4 regions of the Lysinibacillus phoenicis genome follow, and region 2 is predicted to be linked to each of the others. Evidence: predicted binding sites of a transcription regulator. Region 2 holds the regulator's gene; each other region holds the start of a gene.
What was found. Region 2 encodes LexA, which represses DNA repair genes until DNA is damaged. Its sites were predicted from a motif close to CGAACATATGTTCG; they were not measured.

Region 1: a site for LexA is predicted at 1,829-1,842, ahead of recA (recombinase RecA). Genes of this name have one in related genera too.
Region 3: a site for LexA is predicted at 2,242-2,255, ahead of uvrB (excinuclease ABC subunit UvrB). Genes of this name have one in related genera too.
Region 4: a site for LexA is predicted at 1,836-1,849, ahead of ruvA (Holliday junction branch migration protein RuvA). Genes of this name have one in related genera too.

Annotation. Positions count from the first base shown of each region.
Region 1 is NZ_JBDFMP010000002.1:1,688,250-1,692,469, forward strand. It holds gene rny (ribonuclease Y) at 1-129, opposite strand, end outside; gene recA (recombinase RecA) at 685-1,746, opposite strand; gene ABC382_RS10135 (competence/damage-inducible protein A) at 1,903-3,165, opposite strand; gene pgsA (CDP-diacylglycerol--glycerol-3-phosphate 3-phosphatidyltransferase) at 3,183-3,761, opposite strand; gene ABC382_RS10145 (helix-turn-helix domain-containing protein) at 3,809-4,220, opposite strand, start outside.
Region 2 is NZ_JBDFMP010000002.1:1,570,374-1,574,593, forward strand. It holds gene ABC382_RS09540 (DJ-1/PfpI family protein) at 1-35, shown strand, start outside; gene ABC382_RS09545 (helix-turn-helix transcriptional regulator) at 126-317, shown strand; gene def (peptide deformylase) at 310-882, shown strand; gene ABC382_RS09555 (YneB family resolvase-like protein) at 923-1,588, opposite strand; gene yneA (cell division suppressor protein YneA) at 1,585-1,899, opposite strand; gene lexA (transcriptional repressor LexA) at 2,065-2,682, shown strand; gene ABC382_RS09570 (gamma-glutamyl-gamma-aminobutyrate hydrolase family protein) at 2,792-3,514, opposite strand; gene ABC382_RS09575 (prepilin peptidase) at 3,547-4,220, opposite strand, start outside.
Region 3 is NZ_JBDFMP010000002.1:2,133,034-2,137,253, reverse strand. It holds one part of gene prfB (peptide chain release factor 2) at 1-333, shown strand, start outside; gene ABC382_RS12240 (competence protein ComK) at 379-888, opposite strand; gene ABC382_RS12235 (IDEAL domain-containing protein) at 1,115-1,354, shown strand; gene uvrB (excinuclease ABC subunit UvrB) at 2,329-4,220, shown strand, end outside.
Region 4 is NZ_JBDFMP010000002.1:4,264,618-4,268,837, forward strand. It holds gene ABC382_RS22905 (LysM peptidoglycan-binding domain-containing protein) at 1-911, shown strand, start outside; gene ABC382_RS22910 (aminoglycoside phosphotransferase family protein) at 946-1,779, shown strand; gene ruvA (Holliday junction branch migration protein RuvA) at 1,892-2,512, shown strand; gene ruvB (Holliday junction branch migration DNA helicase RuvB) at 2,531-3,535, shown strand; gene queA (tRNA preQ1(34) S-adenosylmethionine ribosyltransferase-isomerase QueA) at 3,554-4,220, shown strand, end outside.

The DNA.
Region 1 (4,220 bases), 120 kb from region 2:
AACGATTGTTTCAGCAACATGTTTAGCACCAGTGATTTTTGAGTCATTCACTTTTTTCATGTAGATATAGCTAACAGCGGCACCAACGATGAGTCCAAGCAAAGCGGAGATGATAGTAATTCCATCCATATGAACACCTCCTCTTGCTATTTGGGTATTACTGTTTCAGTCGGCGCATACATCTATCGCGCCTTGGCGAAATTGCGCCAGATTTTGATTGAATTTACACAAAATCCGTTCTATTAGCCAAAGGCTCTAGCTTCATTTAGTAGGTGTTTAGACATCTATATGAAAGGGAAAATCTCAACAATATTCTAAATGTGTGATGTCCATTTCACTAGAAAACACTAGGTAAATGAAGATAAAATGTACTGCCTATTTAAAGTCATAATTCAGAAATTATACATATTTAATTGTATAGCTAGCCTTAAGCTCTGTCAAGGATAGTCGGTCGTCTGTTCGCCCTTCAGCCAAAAAAAGTAAGTCCTATCCATTCGGTTATTTTTCACCCTATTACTTTTACACTAGAAAAAATTTCATCTTAAATACAATTAATATAAAAACAGTACATAAGAAATAACACCTTGAGATAGACGGCATTACTCTTATTATGGGTAAAAGTTTAAGAATATAGACAAAAAAAAGCATTGTTCCCTCAAAAAATGGGAACAATGCAATCGTTTATTATTCTTCTTCAAGAAGTAACATCAATTCTTCATCCATCTCTTCTTCATCATGAGCAGCAATTGTGTAAGAAGAAGCTGCAATACCATAAGAAGCTCGAATTTTATTTGCGATGTCTTCCATAACAGCAACATTTTCTTTTAAATATTGTTTAGCATTTTCTCGACCTTGACCTAGACGTTCATCACCATATGCATACCAAGAACCACTTTTTTGGACAATATCTAATTCTACACCTAAATCAACTGTTTCGCCTTCTTTAGAAATACCTTCACCATACATAATATCCACTTCAGCAGTACGGAAAGGCGGCGCTACTTTATTTTTAACAATTTTAATTTTTGTACGGTTACCAACAATATCATTACCTTGTTTAATAGCTTCTGCTCGACGCACTTCTAAACGGACAGAGCTATAGAATTTAAGAGCTCGTCCACCTGGTGTTGTTTCAGGGTTTCCGAACATGACACCAATTTTTTCACGAACTTGGTTAATGAAAATAGCAATCGTTTTTGATTTATTAATCGCACCTGAAAGTTTACGTAATGCCTGAGACATTAAACGTGCTTGTAGGCCGACATGAGAATCACCCATATCCCCTTCAATTTCAGCTTTTGGTACTAAAGCAGCAACGGAGTCAATAACGATAATATCAATAGCACCACTACGCACTAATGCTTCTGCAATTTCAAGTGCTTGCTCCCCTGTATCTGGCTGTGAAAGTAATAGCTCGTCAATATCGACGCCTAATTTTTGCGCATAAACTGGATCTAATGCATGCTCTGCATCGATAAATGCAGCTTGTCCACCTTTTGCTTGAACTTCCGCAATGGCATGAAGCGCAACCGTTGTTTTACCAGATGATTCTGGGCCGTATACTTCAATAATACGTCCACGTGGATATCCGCCTACTCCTAATGCTGCATCAAGTGCTAACGAACCACTTGAAGATGTCGCAATTTCTAAATCGGTTTTTTCGCCGAGTTTCATGATAGAACCTTTACCAAAATTCTTTTCAATTTGCTTTAGAGCCTGTTCTAAGGCTGCTTTACGATCACTCATTCATTTTCCTCCTTCGAAAACTGTTCACTGTTTTTGTCTATCTCTACTATACTTGTTTTTGAGAAAACACGCAAGAAAAAAGCGAACATTTATTCGACTTTTCTTCAAAATAAAAATTTGGATAGTTTTCCTCTACCCAAATTCCTATTTTTTACTCTATCTATATCGTTTTGTATATCCACGCTCTTCTAATAACTGCATTAAATAATGGCATGTAAATTTCACTGCACGAAGTCGATTCGTATTGCGCATGCCAGATAAATGAAGTAAATATGTAAGTGGCTCCTCATCCTCAATGGCAATACCTATCCAAACCGTACCTACAGGTTGGTGATCATGCGCAGTAGGGCCTGCTTCGCCCGTAAGACCAATGCCAATATTCGTTGAAAACTTTTCACGTACAGCACTGGCCATTGCCGCTGCACACTCGCTGCTGACAACACCATGTGTATCAATTAATTCTTGTGAAATACCAAGCTGTTTTACTTTCGCATCTGCTGCATACGTAACAATGCCTCCGATAAGTGCATTGCCTACTCCGGGAATTTCAGCAAGTTCAGATTGAAATAACCCAGCGGTTAAACTTTCTGCAGCTGCAATTGTTAGCTTATTATCAAGTAACATTTCAACTGTTTTAGATGCAAGTGAATCATCATCTACACCATATTGATACTCTCCAACTAGTGCCTGTATCTCTGCAACTTTTGCAGCAATTAACTGTTGAGCTTGTTGCTCTGTTGCTGCTTTAGCTGTCACGCGCAATGTTACCTCTCCATCAGAAGCAAGTGGAGCAACCGTTGGATTTGTTTGTGCATCTAATATACTTTGAACACGTACTTCGAGCTCGGCCTCACCAATGCCATAAAAACGCATGACATGAGATGCAATGATCCCTCCATCATTCAGCATCGCTGCTAGCTTAGGTTTGGCCTCAAATTGAAACATTGGTTCTAGCTCTTTTGGAGGTCCTGGAAGTAAAATATAGGTACGATCATTCTTTGTTAAAATCATACCAGGAGCCATGCCATGGTGATTGGCTAGCACTTCACTACCAGCTAAAATTAATGCCTGTTTACGATTATTCTCCGTCATTGGACGTCCTCGTTTGGCAAAAAATTGCTCAATATACGTTAATGCCACTTCGTCAAATTCAAGAGAAACACCGAGGTGACGTGCAATCGTTTCCTTCGTTAAATCATCCTTCGTAGGTCCAAGCCCTCCCGAAAAAATAATGAGATCAGCACGAGACTCCGCCACTTCAATAGCTTGTTCTAACCGTTGCGCATTATCTCCAACTACTGTGTGATAAAAAACGTTTATACCAAGCTCTGATAACTGACTTGAGATAAATCTCGCATTTGTATTCGTAATTTGACCTAATAATAACTCAGAGCCAACAGCAAGAATTTCAGCATTCATGATTCACAAGACCTTTCTTATTTAGACTCAAGTAAAACACGTCTGTTTAGATAGAAATAATCCCACCCAGACCAAAGCGTAAAGAACAATGCAATATAAAGCATGATCATATCAAATGGAATACCAATTAGTGTAAAGATTGTATTGTGTAAAAGAGCAGCAGCAATCGCTACAATTTGTGCCCAAGTTTTTATTTTACCGAGCTGATTAGCAGCTACAACTTCTCCTCCACCTGCCAAAATTAGACGTAAGCCAGTTACTGCAAATTCACGGCTAATAATAATGATAATGATCCAGGCAGGCGCCATATCAAGTTCTACCATTAAAATAAAGGCTGCTGAGACAAGTAATTTGTCAGCTAAGGGATCTAAAAATTTCCCAAACGTTGTCACAAGATTATACTTACGTGCATAATAACCATCCACCCAATCAGTTGTTGAAGCAAAGATAAAAATAAGTGCACCTATAAAATGATGGATTGGCATCTCTGCACCAAATAGTGTCAATGTTCCCCAGCCGAAATCAAACATCATAACAATGACAAAGAATGGAATAAGCAAGATTCGAGAGATGGTAATTTTATTTGGAATATTCATTTTTCTAACACCTTTCATGATGAAAGAAAGTAGCCATCAGATGATGACTACTGTTCTTTATTGAAATTGATGACGATATTTTGCGTTACAATTTGTTGTGCATACGTTAGAGGTTCGTCATTAATATAGATTTTAGCCTGTGTTGAATTACCAAGACGGATACGTACATAATTTTGCGCTGTAGCGTCATATTCAATTACTTCACCAGCATTATAGACACGTGTATCTGTTAATAATTCTTGTTGTTGTTGGTCACGAATACCAACAAAAGTAGGACCTGATACTTCGACTTTAATTTTCATAGTCTTTGTACCTGTTAACGTATAAGAAGTTGTCGCTCCATCTGTCTCAATAGTACCCGCAGAAATTGTTTGTTTCATCTCTTCAGTTTGATCTGTTTGATCTTCATCAATTGGTGTTTCATCTGTAGAGTTTGTATCTTCTTTATCATTTTTTTGT
Region 2 (4,220 bases):
ATCTAAATTTTAATGCCAACTGGTATGAAAAATAAAACACTCCACATGTCTAATTCCTTGGACATCTCTTGAAGATTTTCGCTATAATAATGTCTAATACTTCGGACAAAAATGGAGGGGTAAATCTGAAGAATATTATCAAAGTTTTGAGAAAAAGATTAGGAATAACACAAGCTGCTCTTGCTAAGGAATGCGGGGTTGTCAGACAAACAATCAATTGTATTGAAAATGATAAGTACGATCCGACGCTTGAGTTAGCTTTTAAAATTGCTAAAGTCCTCAATAGTCGTATTGATGAGGTGTTTATCTATGAATAGATTTCATCCTAATTATATGATTACTATGAAAGATTTCGTAAAAGAGGACTCCGTATTATTACGAAAACAAACACAAGAAGTGACAATCCCTGTGACAAAAGAAGACCAACATACATTATTATCAATGCTGCAATATTTAAAAAATAGCCAAGATCCAAATCTAGCAAAAAAATATAAGCTTCGACCTGGAAGTGGACTATCAGCTAACCAAATTGGCGTAGATAAACGAATGTTTGCTATATTTTTTGATGACTATGAAATGATGTTGATCAACCCTAAAATAATCAGTCATTCTGTAAATATGATTTATTTACCAGAGGGAGAAGGGTGTTTATCTGTTAATCGACCAGTCCATGGTTTTGTGCCAAGATATGAACGTATTAAGGTTAAAGGTTATAACATTAATGGACAAGAAATCATCGTGCAGTTACAGGGCTATGGTGCAATTGTTGTCCAACATGAAATCGACCATCTAAACGGCATTATGTTTTATGATCGAATTAATAAAGAACACCCTTTTAAACTACCTACTAACGTAAGCATAGAAAGCTTATCTTCCTATTAATAGCGAAGTACAGAAGATAAAAAAAGATTAGCAGGCTATATCATTTTCCTGCTAATCTTTCTTGATGTTCTTGAAATCTGCGATGGACAGTCGCTTTACTAACTTCAAAACCTAACCCTCTAAGCGTTATAGAAATTTCTTCAAAGGTAAATCCACGTTTACGCAGCTTGACAATTTCATCTACAGGTAGTTCCTTACGCTCCTGACCATGCGGGTTACCTCGATTCGATAAATTATTTTCAGGACGGTAGCCATTCTCTACAGCACGGCGCATACCTCTACGTATTTTAGCATTATGTATTCTACGCTGGTATTCCTCTACTATCGCTAAAATCTCAAGCAGCATCGTGTCCATTTCGTTTAGTTGCACCGGTCCTGCATCACGCATAGAGAAAACATCTGTTGCTGATTTTTGTAACAAATGCAACACAGCCATCCTTGCATTTCCACGTCCTAAACGTGTTTCATCTTGTACAAAAAGCGCGTTAATCCCCTTTTCTTTAATGAAATCAAGCATTTCAAGTAAGCCCTCACGTTCTACATCGTAGCCGCTGTGCTTATCCTTAAAAACGCCCTTCACCTCATAACCTTGCTCTTTTGCATAGCGCAGTAACTCTTCTTGTTGGCGCTCTAAAGACGAGCTTTGTGTTTCCTTTTCAGTACTTACACGGCAATAGACAACAGCCGACAGTTGATTATTGATCATTGTTCGTTTCTCGCAATTTCAATGGTATTGATGGGATCGGCCTGATTACTCACTACAGGAATGACTAGAGATTTTCCTGCCACAATTTTAATATCCGCTAGCTCATTTTCTGTTTTCACAAGCTTAATCCAATCTTCAGTACTCATTTTACCACGGTATTGCTCTGCTAACGACCATAAGCTATCCCCGTGTTCGATTTGAATTTCAGCGTAACTAACGTGTCCTGGATCAGTAATGTAAAGATATCCTGCAAATAGTAGACAAACTCCCATCAAGATTGAAATATGTGTGTTTTTCTTTAACCATGTCATGTTCATAACCCCTTTTTAGAATGTTTGTTCGGAATGTATGTTCTCATAATAAAGCGAACAAACGTTTTTGTCAAACACTTTTCGAACCTATGTTTGCATACGTGTTCGCATTCTGTTATACTATCAAATAAGAAGAATGATATTAGAAAAAAGAGGTGAGCACTCATGAAAAAAGTTTCAAAAAGACAAGAGGATATTTTAGCTTTTATTAAAGAAGAGGTACGAGCTAAGGGCTATCCACCATCAGTACGAGAAATCGGGGAAGCAGTTGGACTTGCTTCAAGTTCCACTGTTCATGGTCATCTAGCTCGATTAGAACAAAAAGGCTTTATTCGTCGAGATCCAACAAAGCCACGTGCGATTGAAATTCTAGAGCCTGAAGAATCCATTCAAAAGCAACAAGTAATTCATGTTCCACTTGTTGGTAAGGTTACAGCCGGTTCTCCTATTACAGCTATTGAAAACATTGAAGAGTATTTCCCGCTACCAGATACGTATGGCACAAGTGAAGATCAATTGTTCATGCTTGAAATTATGGGGGAATCAATGATTGAAGCAGGAATTTTAGATGGGGACTTAGTCATTGTGAAGCAAAAGGCAACAGCCAATAACGGTGATATTGTTGTAGCTATGACAGCTGAGGATGAAGCCACTGTAAAACGTTTTTTCAAAGAAAAAAACCATTTCCGTTTACAGCCTGAAAATTCATCCATGGAGCCAATTATTGTCGATCAAGTTTCTATTTTAGGACAAGTTGTTGGTCTCTACCGTCGTGTGCATTAATTACGAAAATAGGTATCGAGGATTATATGTTCCTTATGAGCATGTATCCTCTTTTTTACGCAAAAAAAGAATCCACATACTAGCATTGGATTCTTTACTCTATGCCCTTCTAAGCTTCTTTTTTGAACTTTAAGCTAGCCTCTACAAATGCTGAAAATAATTTTTTAGCGTTCTCTTCTCCTGCTATGGCCATTTCCTCAGGATGCCACTGAACTGCCAAGCAAAATGGTAAATCTTCATGAACTACCGCTTCGATAATACCATCGCTTGATTTCGCTGCTACTTTTAATTTCTCTGCTAGAACATTCACAGCCTGATGATGAAATGAATTTACAGCAACTTTCTCTTGTTCTAAAATAGTTGCTAATAAATTATCTGCAATAATCTGTACATAATGGGTAGCTACAGCTCGACCTGATTGCTGTGCATGTTTAAGCAACTTCGTACTAAAATGGTCACTATCAATGTCCTGATATAAAGTACCACCTAATGCGACATTTAAAATTTGGATTCCACGACAAATACCGAAAATAGGCATTTTTCGTATAAAAGCAGCTTCAATTAAAGCTAGTTCAACTGTATCCCTCGCTGGATGAATTTTCCCTAGCTTTGGTGATGGCTCTGCTCCGAATAGAAATGGATGCACATCATAGCCACCCGATAACAATAAACCATCTGTAAGAGCTAAAATTTGAGCCGCATCCTCCTCAACACCTAAAGGAATAATAAGCGGAATTCCTCCCGCCTCAATAATACTTTGACTGTAAGCAGCATTTAAATGAGCGGATAAATCATCCTCCACAAAGGCTGTAATGCCAATAACCGGTTTCACTTGCTTCCCTCCGTATTCTTGAAGATTGACAATTACCAAAAACCTAAATACCAATTGATTAATGAATCACCATAAAAATAAACAATGATCGCTGCTAAGGCGATAGACGGACCAAAGGGGAAGGGTGTTTTTCTTCCTTGCTTACGCTTGAACAAAATGATAACCCCCACAATCATACCGATAACTGCCGCCAGAAATAGTGTTAACAGTGTATTGATTGTGCCAAGAACGAGTCCAATTAAAAAGAATAATTTAATATCTCCTCCACCCATGCCACCATTCGATATAACCGCAATAACATATAGTATGCCAAAACCAACGACAGCACCCACAAGACAATCCCACCATGGTGTTAATGGCGATAGTACCCGACCTACAACGAGGAATGGTAAAAAGAATATAAGCACCCTATCTGGGATGAGCATATAGGCTAAATCCGAAACAATATTAATAACGAACAAGGAGATAAATAAAAGCGCTACAATAAATTCTATGCCCCAACCTAGCCGCCAATAAGCAAAGGCAAACAAAACACCTGTCCATATTTCTATTGCTGGGTATATCCAACAAATTGTATAGCCACAGCTTCGACATTTCCCCCCTAAAAACACATAAGACAATACTGGTACTAAATCAATCATCTTTAATTGTCTATTACAGTTAGTACAATGTGAAGGAGGATGGACAATCGATTCCTTCTGTGGGA
Region 3 (4,220 bases), 560 kb from region 2:
GATTCAGCAGTTCGTATTACACATATCCCGACTGGTACCGTTGTACAATGTCAAGCAGAACGTTCACAGATTAAAAACCGTGAAAAAGCGATGACTATGTTAAAGGGTAAATTATATCAATTAGAGCTTGATAAGCAGCAGGCTCAGCTAGATGAAATACGTGGTGAGCAAAAGGAAATCGGCTGGGGCTCACAAATTCGTTCTTATGTGTTCCATCCATACTCTATGGTGAAGGACCATCGTACGAATGAAGAGACAGGTAATGTCGGTGCAGTAATGGATGGCGATTTAGATCCATTTATTAATGCCTTTTTACGATCTAAAATTAATTAATAAACATATCCCCCAAGAGTGAGGTGCTCTTGGGGGATTTTCTATTTAAAAGGGTGGATGATAGGGTGCATCTTGGTTAAGTTGTTTTCGTTCATTCATGTAGTATTTATAGAGCATGGATGCGTTCACAAACTGTTTACTAATAGAAGCATACTGAATAGGTAACTCAATTTGTTTCTCATTTTTTAATGTAACGATACACCCCGATTGACTAGGTGTGATATTAATAATTGCATGTAATCCAATCCATATATTGTGAATGGAATTCGGTGAATAGGTTGGTAGAAATATACAGGGATACCCATAATCAAAGGCCACGACGATTGGTAGCTTATGTTGATTGCCAAAGAAACGTTTAGCCGATTGTTTTGCCGCTTCATAGGTTGTGCCTAAAGAGATACAAGATTTGCGAAGCACGTGCATTGGTTTGCGTGTAACAATTAGTTCATTATGTTTGTCAATCACATGGGTGAAAATTTTTGTTTCGTGCTGAATAGGTTGTAGCATGTAAGTATTAAATGAAATTAAGTAACCATTTACAAAATTGCCAGTCATATGGGAAATGCCTCCTTTTTCTATTGTTAACGGTAGTGTAGAACAGAAAATGGATTTATTGAAATAGAGGAAATAGCTAAAGGGCACTCAGAAAAGAATGAAATGCTTAGAGAATTTGCTTTAAATCTCAAGAGATTAATAGCGAATCCAAGTTATTTTCGATTCGTAAGCATTGCATTTTAGTTTCAATTTTCATATAATTTAGAAAAGGATCGAGGTGAGATCGTTGGATAAATATTATTCGTATACCGATTTTCTAAAAGCCGTTGGTCAGTCAAAAAAAGTTGATGAGGCAGAGAAATTATTAAACGAGATTTATTTAGATCTATTTTTAAATCGTATCCAGCGTATGCATCGTCAAGAGCAGCTCATGGTTCTGATTGATAGAGCACTCGATGAAAAGGATGAACACGCATTTTATCAATACGCAGCCGAACTAAATTCCTTGCAGCAAACAGAAGAATAATCATATGGACGAACCCGCTCTCAGATCTATTGGAGAGCGGGATTTTTTATTGGAGTGATAGTTGGTGAGTTTATTGATGATAGGTTTTTGTTTGAAAGAGGGGGAAGTGATTTGAGGGAGAATATAGAAAACCTACTCGGGGATTAGTGACTTTGCTCGTAAAATAAGAAGAGCGCTCCAAAAGTGTAGTCCTCCGCTCATAATAGGAAGAGAGCCGCTCCAAAAGTGAATGTCCCCGCTCATAAAAGGAGGAGACCCGCTCCAAATGTGAGTGAACCCGCTCATAAAAGGAGAAGAACCGCTCCAAAAGTGAATGCCTCCGCTCATAAAGAGAAGATAACCGCTCCAAAAGAGAGTGACTCCGCTCATAAAGGGGAAAGCCGCTCCAAAAGTATAGTCCTCCGCTCATAAGTGGAGGAGAACCGCTCCGAAAGTGTAGGATTCCGCTCATAAAAGGAGAAGAGCCGCTCCAAAAATGTATGACTCCGCTCATAAAAGGAGAAGAGCCGCTCCAAAAGTGAATGAACCCGCTCATAAAAGGAGTAGAACCGCTCCAAAAGTGAGTGACTCCGCTCATAAAGGGAGAAGAGGCGCTCCAAAAGTGAATGCCTCCGCTCATAAAAAGAGGAGACTCACTCCAAAAGTGCAAGCCCCTTGCTCATAATAGAAGCGTCCCCGCTCCAAAAATGCGTGTCCCCCATAAAAGAAGACAATCAGCTCCCCGAAAAGACTAACGTCATCCCAAAAGATAGTGACTACCACTCTAAAATTAAAATCTAATGAATAGAAAAAGCTTGAAAACCTGATGAAGCGGCTATTATGAGGGTAACAAGTATTAATGGCTTCACGGTTTTTTTTACAAGTTTACGAGATGAAAAAATTTTTTACAAACATTCGTTCGTTAAATGTTCGATATTTTAATACTGCTATGCTAAAATATATGTACAAATTGGAAGGAAAGGGCGGGGACATGTGTGCAAACATTTGATTTACAAGCGCCATATCAGCCTAGTGGGGATCAGCCACAGGCAATTGCGGAATTAGTGGAGGGTGTGAAGGCAGGTAAGCGTCATCAGACATTGTTAGGGGCTACGGGAACAGGTAAAACGTTTACCATTTCGAATGTCATCCAGCAGGTTAAGAAACCAACACTTATTATGGCGCATAATAAAACACTAGCTGGTCAGCTATATAGTGAGTTTAAAGAATTCTTCCCAAATAACGCGGTTGAATATTTTGTCAGCTATTATGATTACTATCAACCAGAAGCCTATGTACCGCAGACAGATACCTATATAGAGAAAGATTCTAGCATTAACGATGAAATTGATAAGCTACGTCACTCTGCTACTTCTGCATTATTTGAGCGTGATGATGTCATCATTATTGCATCTGTGTCCTGTATTTATGGTTTGGGGTCTCCTGAAGAATATCGAGAAATGGTTGTATCGATTCGCACAGGCATGGAAATTGAGCGGAATCAGCTACTGCGCAAACTTGTAGATGTTCAATATGAGCGTAATGATGTTAGTTTTACACGCGGAACATTTCGGGTACGTGGAGATGTAGTGGAAATTTTCCCAGCATCACGTGACGAGCATTGTATTCGTGTGGAGTTTTTTGGTGATGAAATTGATCGTATTCGTGAGGTAGATGCCTTAACGGGAGAAATTATATCGGATCGAGATCATGTAGCTATCTTCCCTGCCTCCCACTTCGTTACACGTGAAGAAAAAATGAGAAAAGCCATTGAAAATATTGAAAAAGAATTAGAGGAACGTCTTGCGTTGTTACGCGCTGAGGATAAGCTACTTGAGGCGCAACGTCTAGAGCAACGTACACGCTATGATTTAGAAATGATGCGCGAAATGGGCTTTTGCTCTGGGATTGAGAACTATTCACGTCACTTAACTTTGCGTGAAGCAGGTGCCACTCCATATACGTTGCTTGATTATTTCCCTGAAGATTTTTTACTTGTAGTCGATGAAAGTCACGTTACGCTTCCACAGGTTCGTGGAATGTACAATGGTGACCAAGCTCGTAAAGGAGTGCTAGTAGAACATGGCTTCCGTTTGCCATCTGCTCTTGATAACCGTCCATTGCGTTTTGAAGAATATGAAAATCGAGTGCATCAAGCTATTTATGTATCAGCAACACCAGGACCTTATGAGCTGGAGCACACTCCAGAAATGGTCGAGCAAATTATCCGTCCTACTGGATTATTAGATCCAGTAATTGATGTTCGTCCTATCGAAGGACAAATCGATAATTTGATCGATGAGATTCAAGATCGAATTGCGCGAGATGAGCGAGTTTTAGTGACAACGTTAACGAAGAAAATGTCTGAGGATTTAACCGCCTATTTGAAGGAAATGGGCTTAAAGGTTGAATACTTGCATTCTGAAATTAAGACACTAGAACGTATTGAGATTATCCGTGAGCTACGTAAAGGGACGTATGATGTCTTAATTGGTATTAATTTATTGCGTGAAGGACTTGATATTCCAGAGGTATCACTTGTAGCAATTTTAGATGCTGATAAAGAAGGATTTTTACGTTCAGAACGTTCATTGATTCAAACAATTGGTCGTGCTGCACGTAATGCGAATGGTCATGTCATCATGTACGCGGACAATATGACAGACTCAATGAAAAAGGCGATTGATGAAACGAAACGTCGTCGAGCATTGCAAATGGCTTATAACGAGGAGCATGGTATAACGCCTCAAACGATTATTAAGAAAATTCCTGATGTGATTCGTGCAACACAAGTAGCGGAAGAAGAAGAATCTTATGTTACGAAGGCTACAAAAGGCAAAAAGCTGACAAAGGCAGAAAAAGAGCAGCTGTTGGCTTCTTTAGAGGT
Region 4 (4,220 bases), 2.7 Mb from region 2:
TGCCGAAAAAGGAAACACAAGTGCATAAGGAGACACCGACAAAGGAAAGCCCTAAAAAGGAGGTACAACGACCGATGCCACCGCCACCGCCGATTGTACCACCACCACCAGCTCCTATGCCAATGCCAGAACCACAAATGATTCCAATACCTATACCAATGCCAATGCCAATGCAGATGCCCCAACAACCGATGTGGGTACCGCAGCCTGTGGAAATGAATTGGCACCAACAAGTGGTAATGCCACAAGTAGAACAAACTGTTACTCCGCCACCAGTACAAATACAGCCACCACCGCCGCCAGCACCTACACCACCACCACCACCAGTAGCAAAACCAAAGCCAATGCCCGTGCCACAACCAGCACCACAGCCACCAATGCATATCATGCCACAAATGCCTGTTGTACCACATTGCTCAAGTTGTCACCAGCCGATTTATCATCATCAAATGTGGTGGCCAATGCAGATGCAGCCACAGGTAGAGCATTATGCGATGCCACAGCCACCGATGTCCTATGATATGCCAGATCATAAGGTTGGGGGGATGGAAGACTTTTTAGAATCTACGTCACCGTTTTTCCCTACTCATAATGAGCAAATGAAACCACAATTTGATATGATGCCTAATATGAATATGGGGATGCCTGATATGAATATAGGCCAATCTTGTGGTTGTGGTAGCCAACCAATGCCGATGCCAATGCCAATGCCAGACATGAATATGGGTCAATCTTGTGGCTGTGGTACAAAACCAATGCCAATGCCAGACTGTGGTTGTCATAACCAACCAATGATGATGCCTAATTGGCAAATGGATCCTTGCCAATGTCAACCGCCGTGCCCATCAGGAGCAGGACCATGGATGTCACCGCACTATTTCCCAGGCGGGATGACGCCTTATCGATGGTGAAAAAGCGTATATAGTAGAAGAGGTAAAGCCAAATATTTGGAAATATAAGTATCAATCGAATAATTATTTTGTTAAACGAGCAAAGCAAGTGGAAATTGCGGAGAAGGTGAGAGCTATTCATCGCCAGTTAGGAAGATTGGAGCCTTCTCTCATTTTACCAATAGTCCAAAGCGATGATGAGCAATTAATTGTGCAAGTTTGGCAAGAGGGAAGTCATGGCGCTAACTTTGCACATAAAAAGGATCGTAAGGAATCTCTTAAATTATTAATTGCTTTACATGATACACATAAAAAAATTGCTTGGCAGCGAGTGCCAGGCTTGCATACCTACTCACAACTTTTAAAGTGGCAAATGCGTCATATGCGTTTTAAAAGTAGAAGAAATGAGTTTCGAGCATTTCTAACAAAAGAAGAAATAGATCAAATTTTGCACTACAGCGATAAATCGCTACAATTGATTGCACTAGAGGATGTACCAGAAAAAGACATCACACTCTTACATGGGGATGTTGTCCATCATAATTTTTTATGGTGCTCTGATGGACAATTGCGTTTAATTGATTTTGATTTAGCACATCTTGGAGAAGCGGATGATGAATATATTTTATGGTTGCATCGGGTATTACCAGCTGTCGATTATGACCTTGCAAAGGTTTTTGCTGAATTACCGGAGCTGAAGCGATTGGATAAAAGAAAGCTCCATCGTTTGAAATATCCGAATGAATTATTACGTGAATGGCTTTTTGCAGTGGATTTACCATTAGAGCAACAGCTAGTATTTTTAGATTATTTAGTGCCATTTACAAAACGAGCCCTCACCTATTGGCCAAAACTGTGGTACGATATTGATAGATTTGTCAAGAAATGACCGTCATTTGGCGGTCATTTTTGTCTGAGAGCAACGCTTTTCATACTACTTTTTGTCGAGCATTCGTTCGCTATATGCTATAATCGAAGACGATGATTGTGAGGGATTATGGATGTATGATTATTTAAAAGGACAAATTACTCGTATTACACCAGAATATATTGTACTTGAACAACAGGGTATTGGCTGGCAACTTAATACCCCTAACCCGTTTGCGTTTCGAGCATCTGCTCTTGAACAACAGATATACGTTCATTTGCATGTTCGAGAAGATGCACAGGTTTTATATGGTTTCCCTAATCTAGATCAACGAGAACTGTTTAGAAAGCTAATTTTAGTATCTGGTATAGGACCAAAGGGGGCTCTAGCTATTCTAGCTACAGGCAACCCGCAACAGGTTATTAGTGCGATTGAACGGGAAGACGAGGCGTTTTTAGTAAAGTTCCCTGGAGTAGGGAAGAAAACAGCTCGTCAAATGATACTAGATTTAAAAGGTAAGCTAGGCTCTCTATTAGATACAATAGAGTTACCTAGTACAGAAGATGAGCTACCGTTATTTGGTGTCAATCCTTATAAACATGAACTAGAAGAAGCCATACTTGCCTTAATGGCACTTGGTTATTCTGAAAAGGAGCTCGAAAAAATTCGACCACAGCTTGAGGATAATGACAAGCTTGAGACGACAGATGCCTTTATGAAACAAGCACTGCAACTACTGTTAAAATTAAAATAAGAAAAGGAGGGAAGGTACATGTCTGAACGTATGATGGCAAGTGAGGCAGGAAGCTATGATGAGCAATTTGAATTATCTTTACGCCCACAAAGACTAGCACAGTATATTGGGCAGCATAAAGTAAAGGAAAATTTACAAATATTCATTGAAGCAGCAAAGCTTCGCCAAGAAAGTTTAGATCATGTGCTGTTATATGGGCCTCCAGGACTCGGGAAAACGACATTAGCTGCTGTTATCGCGAATGAGATGAATGTCAATGTCCGTATGACAAGTGGACCAGCGATTGAGCGTCCAGGAGATTTAGCAGCTATTTTAAGTTCACTAGAGCCTGGGGACGTTTTATTTATTGATGAAATTCATCGACTCCCCCGTGCCATTGAAGAAGTGTTATATCCAGCAATGGAGGACTTCTGTTTAGATATTGTGGTTGGGAAAGGTCCAGAAGCACGTTCAGTTCGACTTGATTTACCTCCCTTTACCCTTGTAGGTGCTACAACAAGAGCTGGCGCCTTATCTGCCCCTCTAAGAGACCGTTTTGGAGTTTTACTACGATTAGAATATTACGATGATCGTTCTCTTGCAGAAATTGTGGTGCGCAGTGCTCATTTATTTGAAGTGGAAATTGAGCAAGTAGCGGCAATGGAAATGGCGAGGCGTTCACGTGGAACCCCCCGAATAGCCAATCGTCTATTGAAACGAGTGCGAGATTATGCACAAGTGCTTGGAGATGGTATGATAACGGAGGGACTTGCACAGCAAGCGCTAGAACTGTTACAAGTCGATCCTAGGGGTCTTGATCATATTGATCATAAACTTGTCACGAACATGATTGAGCGCTTCCGAGGAGGTCCAGTGGGCTTAGATACACTTGCTGCATCAATTGGTGAGGAAAGGGTTACGATAGAGGATGTATATGAGCCCTATTTGATGCAAATTGGCCTAATTCAGCGTACACCACGTGGAAGAGTAGCCACACATTTAGCTTACGAACATTTTGGATATGAATATCCCCAACAAACATAATAGAAGGAAGTTTTTTTCATGCGTGTAGAAGATTTTGATTTTGAATTACCAGAGGAGCTCATTGCCCAAACACCATTAGCCGATCGTACAGCAAGTCGATTAATGGTCGTAACACCTGGTTCCAATAAAGTAGAGCACCACCATTTTGCTCATATTTTAGATGAGCTACATGCAGGAGACTGTCTTGTATTAAATGATACAAGAGTCTTACCTGCTCGCTTAATGGGCGTCAAAGAAGAAACAGGTGCACATATAGAAGTATTGCTATTGAAACAATTAGCTGGTACAGATGAGTGGGAAACACTTGTAAAACCAGCGAAGCGTGTAAAGGTAGGGACAACTATCACATTTGGAGATGGTTTATTGTCAGCGACTTGTACGGGTGAGCTTGAACATGGCGGACGTACATTTGAATTTCATTACGATGGAATCTTTTATGAAATATTAGAACAGCTTGGTGAGATGCCGTTGCCTCCATATATTCGTGAAAAACTAGGGGACAAGGATCGTTACCAAACAGTTTATGCCAAAGAACGTGGCTCAGCTGCAGCGCCTACAGCAGGACTGCATTGGACAGAGCAATTATTAGAGCAAGTGAAAGCTAAAGGTGTAGAAGTAGTCTTTATCACATTACATGTAGGACTTGGTACTTTCCGTCCAGTGAGTGTAGATTCAATTGAAAACC